Crateriforma spongiae: one gene and its partner. The protein of the gene in region 2 interacts with the protein of the main gene of each other region in a pairwise test. Links are inferred from orthologs where the notes say so. Each region holds a gene or a part of one and is shown on either strand. Other genes may lie near its edges.

What was found. The genes of interacting proteins can lie anywhere in the genome.
Region 1: the proteins of HFP54_RS19825 (region 2) and typA interact in binary tests that used the Escherichia coli proteins (3 or more experiments, as listed by UniProt). The link is inferred for Crateriforma spongiae from one-to-one orthologs.

The regions. Positions count from the first base shown.
Region 1 is NZ_JAAXMS010000001.1:973,173-976,148, reverse strand. The notes cover bases 10-2,976. They hold typA (translational GTPase TypA), read right to left. Parts: upstream 2,423-2,976; coding sequence 596-2,422; downstream 10-595. Other genes in these bases: HFP54_RS03680 (hypothetical protein), read right to left, coding at 74-358; HFP54_RS03685 (hypothetical protein), read left to right, coding at 10-62. In the rest of the region: more of HFP54_RS03685, read left to right, coding at 1-9. UniProt on the Escherichia coli protein: A 50S ribosomal subunit assembly protein with GTPase and nucleotide-independent chaperone activity, required for 50S subunit assembly at low temperatures, may also play a role in translation.
Region 2 is NZ_JAAXMS010000007.1:409,821-412,845, reverse strand. What follows is about bases 5-3,020. They hold HFP54_RS19825 (class I SAM-dependent methyltransferase), read right to left. Parts: upstream 2,688-3,020; coding sequence 321-2,687; downstream 5-320. Other genes in these bases: HFP54_RS19820 (ThuA domain-containing protein), read left to right, coding at 2,782-3,020; HFP54_RS19830 (Yip1 family protein), read right to left, coding at 5-56. Outside these bases: more of HFP54_RS19830, read right to left, coding at 1-4; more of HFP54_RS19820, read left to right, coding at 3,021-3,025. UniProt on the Escherichia coli protein: Specifically methylates the guanine in position 2445 (m2G2445) and the guanine in position 2069 (m7G2069) of 23S rRNA. Methylation occurs before assembly of 23S rRNA into 50S subunits.

The sequences.
Region 1 (2,976 bases), on a different replicon or contig from region 2:
CCTATTACGACGGGTATTATCCGCAATACCGGACCCAAAACGGCAATCGTCGCGGCGGCTAGATGCGTTTTACCTATCGGCCGATACCGCGCAACTGATCGGTTCCCAGAAGGATCCGACGCAACGGCTTGCCTCGCATTTGTCCGTTGGCGGCCTGGTGTCGGTAACGGATCGTATTGCCGTAAACGTGCAATGGTCGTCCGGGACGCTGTTCAATCGGCATCGCCTTGACGGTTTGGCGGTACTGTCCGGTCGGCACGATGACTCGGTCCCAACCGGTCGGTGAAGTGGCCAGTGCCGACGAACCGACGGCCGAGACAAATGCGAAAGCAAGGAAAGCGATTGCGAAACGTTTCATCGTCCAAGAATCATGCGGGTCAAACAAACAGGTTGCTAACGACAGTCTAGTATTCTTCTGTGGCAAACGCGGCCTCGTCGACACCTGATTTTTCGAACAGTTCGGGCTTCCCCCTACGACGCAGGGCCGCAACGGCGATCACTCTCCGCTGCATCCGCATGTTACGGACAAAATCGTGAACAAATCCTCAGCGTGGGTGTGCGTGAATCCCCGACAAGCCTCGCCGCCTGGCAAGGCCTAAACGGCGGCCGCGGTTTTCCCGGCACGCTTGATACGACGACGATCCGCTTCGCCCAGCACGGCTTTGCGAAGCCGAATATTCTCCGGCGTGACTTCCACCAGTTCATCGTCTTCGATGTATTCCAGTGCGGCTTCCAAAGACATGTCGCGCGGCGGCTTCAGAATCACGTTCTCGTCGCTGCCGCTGGCCCGCATGTTGGTCAGCTTTTTCTCGCGGCACGGATTCACCGTCATATCGTTATCGCGGGCGTTTTCGCCGACGATCATGCCTTCATAGACTTCCGTTCCCGGGGCGACGAACAATTCGGATCGGTCCTGCAAACCGAACAAAGCAAACGGCATCGCTTTGCCACTGACCATGGAGATCAACACGCCGTTTCCGCGACGCGGGACTTCGCCCTCGACCACTTGGTAACTGTCAAACCGGTGATGGATGATCGCCGTCCCGCGGGTGGCGTTGAGTAACTTGGTTCGCAAGCCGATCAGACCACGCGAGGGGATTTTGAAGCTCAGCAAACTGAAATCGCCACGCTGTTGCATCACGTCCAAGGTTCCGCGGCGCAAACCCACCAGTTCCATCACCGGCCCCATCGTTTCGGTGGGCACCTCCACCCGCAAATCTTCGTAGGGCTCGTGCTTGATCCCGTCGATTTCTTTGTAGACCACCTGCGGCTTTCCGACGCTCAGCTCGTAACCTTCGCGTCGCATCGTTTCGATCAAGACGGCCAAGTGCAACACGCCCCGGCCCGCCACGGCATAGCTGTCGCTGCCTTCGACCTGACGGACCCGCAGTGCGACGTTTCGCTCAAGTTCCTTTTCAAGCCGTGCCTTCAGCTGACGCGTTGTCACGAACTTGCCTTCGCGCCCCAAAAACGGCGACGTGTTGACACTGAAAATCATCTCAAGTGTCGGTTCGTCGACACTTAGCCGCGGCAGCGCGGCGCCGCCTTCGGTATTGGCGATGGTGTCGCCGATTTCGACATTCTCCAAACCTTCGATCGCGATCACGTCTCCGGCCGACGCTTGTTCGGCGGGGGTGCGCCCAAGCTTGTCGAACACGAACAATCCGCCGACCTTCGCCACACGTTGCTGATCCTTCTGGTACAGCATCACGTTTTGACCGCTGCGAATGCCACCGGCGGTGATTCGACCGATCGCAATTCGACCGACGTAGTCGCTCCAGTCCAAAGTGGTTACCAGCATTTGCAGCGGAGCTTCCGTTTCCACTTCGGGTCCGGGAACCGCGTCCACCAGCAAGTCCAACAGCGGTTGCATGTTGGGGGACGTCGCTTCGGGGTCGGTCGTGGCGAATCCCTCTTTGGCACTGGCAAAGACATAGGCCGCATTGTCCAGTTGGTCTTCGCCGCCAAGCTCGGCCAGTAATTCCAGCGCTTCGTCCAGCGCCTCGTGCGGGCGGCCGTCCGGGCGGTCGACCTTGTTGACCACCACGATAGGCCGGACGCCGGCCTGCAGAGCCTTTTCCAGAACAAAGCGGGTTTGTGGCATGGGGCCTTCGGCGGCGTCGACCAAAACCAAAGCACCGTCGGCCATCTGGACGACGCGTTCGACTTCACCGCCAAAATCCGCGTGGCCCGGCGTGTCGATCAAGTTGATTTTGACGTCGCGGTAGGGAATCGCGATGTTCTTTGACAAAATGGTGATCCCACGCTCCCGTTCCAAATCATTGGAATCCAGGATGCGTTCGCCTTTCAGTTCCGCATCGCGAAACTGGCCGCTTTGACGCAACAGGCAATCGACCAGCGTGGTCTTTCCATGATCAACGTGGGCGATGATGACGACGTTTCGGATGTCGTTGCGACGCAAGGGCGGATGCCTTTGATGGAAAGGGTGTATTGAGTTCGTATTCGTCGGCCGGGCAAACAATCGCATTAGCCCGCGTGAATCGCAGGGGCACGCATGCGATGTTTCCTTCGGCGGCCACACTGAAGCAGTGACTCCCAAAGCAGACGCCGGCATGGGGCATCCCGTGACGATGCACCTGAGGGATGCCGCGTGACGATGGGTTCGCTTGTTTCCGGCGGCCGCAGTCGGAACGCTCTCGCGACCAAACAAAAAACGGCACCGCAAACCGATGCAAAAAAAAATTCTGCAGCAGCGTAAACGCGCAGGGAAAAAACGCTAGGCGTATTGATTCAAAGGTGGCACCCGATCGCGGAGCATCGGCAAGGGGTTACCGGAAGACGAACGTCCCGTGAATCGGGTGTTAGCGGCGCGCCAATCGCCGTTGCCAGGTCTTGGTGCATTGCCTGCAAAGACGGCAAAGTTTTCCAGTTGCAACGGTCAGCGTTGACCGTCGTGGGATGCCCTGGGGAAAACCGTCCGCAGCGGCGTCCAATGCCGTTGTCACTTTTGCTTGC
Region 2 (3,025 bases):
ACGCTCAGTGGACTTGGGGTGGCATAGGGATTGGTCCCTGAGTCGTCGCTGCGCATCTTGCGAATCTTCCTATCTGCGGTTGTTGGAACAAAGTGCCGATGCCACGGCACCTGTGTGTATCAAGACGGACGTGCACAGCGTATCGGAATCGTCACCGACAAGTCGGGCTGCTAAGTGATGCCACTTGGGATCGAATGGGGGAACACGAACAACACAAAGGCGCGGGAGCCACCAATAGCGTCGAAGCCGATCAACGATGCAAACGATTCGCCGAGCCGATTTCAGTGCCAGTCTTCTTTTTGGGTGGGCCGGAATCAGGCTTATCGTACGATACGCCAGCAGCGATGGATCCGCCGATTCCGATAGTCTTCGGGAACGGTCTGGCGACTGATCTCGATCACGGACTGAACATCCAAAGCGTCCTGGTCAAATTTGAATCGTCGGAAGTTGGTGGAAAAATAGATCACGCCACCTGGACGAACCAACGGAATCACAGTTTCCAGTAAGGGCAGGGCGTCACGCTGGACATCCCAAACGTTTTCGGTGCGTTTGCTGTTGGAAAACGTCGGCGGATCCACCACGACAAGGTCATAGCACTGACCGGCGGGATGATTCGCTAAGAATTCCGCTACGTCGGATGTGATCACGCGATGGTTGTCGGATTCGAAACCGTTCAATCGCAGGTTCTCGGTGGCCCAGTCGGTGTAAGTGTTCGACAAATCAACGCTGGTCGTCGACTTAGCGCCACCCGCGGCCGCGTAGACAGAAAACGAACCGGTGTAAGCAAACAGATTCAAGAACCGGGTGCCGTCGGCCTGTTGCCGCACCATATGCCGGGTGACGCGATGATCCAAAAACAATCCGGTGTCGACATAGTCCGATAAGTTGACCAGGAATTTTAGTCCGTCTTCTTGGACCACAAGGCGTCGTCCCTGCACCGCCTGTTTTTCATGCTGAGTCTTCCCTCGTTGGCGGCGCCGCGACTTCAAAAACGCATTCTCCGGTGCAACGTCCAGCGTTTTCGCTGCGGTTTCGACCATCAAGTCCAACCAATTGGCGTGCTGTGCTGGATCACGATCGTGCGGACGTTCGTATTCGGTGATGTGCAGACAATCTTCGTACCGATCGACAACCAGCGGAATCTCTGGAACGTCTTTTTCGTACAAGCGATAACAAGTGATCCCGCGTTTGGTGGGCCAGCGGCGCAAATGCCGGGCTCGCTTGGCCAAACGACTGGCGAACAGGTCAGCTTGATGGTGGGCCTTTTCGGGCAATTGCCCGAATGCTGCCCCGCCGGATGCGTGCACCAGAGTTTGTGATTCGGATGCTTGAATTTCGGGTGCTTTTCCCGCGGGCTTGCTCGATTCGTTTGTTGTCCCGTCGACGTTACCAGCGGACGGCGTGGATGTTGGATCCGAAGACGGTTGTTCCGCATCGGCGCCGGCCTGGCGGACTTCGACCACGGGCTTGGGTCCATGGAATTGAAACAACGTGCAGGCGACGTTGCCGTTGTACAACTTGCGTCGCCGATCGGCCTTTCGCCCCAACAAACGTTCCAGCCCCGGGTACGCGGTCAGTAAGAAATGCGACCACGTCGGCAACCGCCGAAAGACATCGGGAAACGCTTCGAACAACGCATCCAATTCTCGGGTCACGCGGGCCGATCGGTCGGCGGATGATCGGTGATCGGACTTCGTCGGTCGCGGCGTCCGGCCCCCTCGCGAAACCGGGTAACGTGATCCGGAACCCGCGGACGGATTTCCCTCAGGCGGATGGGTGATCAGACATCCGAACCGACGGCGACTGGTGAATTCGGAAAACGCTTTGGCTTCGAAATGGATGTCTGCTTCGACGCCTGCCCGAACGGCGTTGTCGCGGGCGGCGCGCAGAACTTTCGGATTGATGTCGGTTGCTAGCAGGGTGGGTGACACGGATGGCGTTTGCAGGGTGACCGCGTCGCGACGCAAGTCGCCCCGCAAGTCGTTGGGAATCGCCGGCCAGTCCTCCAGAGCGAACGAACGCATCACCCCCGGTGCAATGTTTCGGGCGATCCAAGCGGCTTCGATTGGAATCGTTCCGGTGCCGCAAAACGGATCGCAAAACGGGCGTCCCGATTCCCAGTGGCTAAGCAATACAGTGGCGGCGGCCAATGTTTCTTTCAGCGGTCCACGCGATGGGTCACGCCGGTATCCACGTCGATGCAGGCTGGCCCCGGAAGTGTCGATGGTCAGCGTCGCAATGTCTTTGATCAGGCTGACATTGACTTCGTAGGTGGCCGCGGTTTCGACCAGATCGTTGGCTTGGTGGTCACGACGCAGGGCGTCGACGATGGCGCGTTTGACGGTACGTTGACAGGCCGGAACGCTGGAAAGTTCCGATCGCACCGACCGACCGGTGACGGGAAAACGCCCGTCAACAGGAATCCATTCGCCCCAATTCAGTCCCCGCGTTTTTTCAAACAGCGTGTCAAAATCCGGGGCCGTGAACCGGGCGACGCACACCAGGACACGATCGGCACAACGCAGCCAAAGGTTCGCACGAACGACCGTGTCCCAATCGCCTTCGAAGATGACTTGGCCGTCCCCGTCGACTTCCGCCTCGATGCCAAGCGTGTGCAATTCGCGCCGGACGACCGCTTCAAGTCCGAAGGAACATGCGGCAATCAAACGCAGGGGTGGGCGATCCAAGGGCTCTCTCGTCAAAATCACATTGTGTGTCGGCACCAGACACTACAATCGTAGACTTCCCCGTCCGCTTTCCCCACCCGATGACAAAACAACGATGCCCGTTCCCCGCCTGATGTCATGGCCCCGCGTCGCGTTGGCGGCCTTTGTAGTGTCCTTTTCCATCGCTCCGACCACCGTTTCGGCCGCCGATGCGGACGATACCAAATTGAAGCTGTTGATCATCGATGGCCAGAACAATCACACCGCGTGGCCCAAAACGACGGCCATGATGCGTGACTTCTACGAAGCGTCGGGACGATTCACGGTGGACGTCAACCGCAGCAAGTTCACCTGGAAAG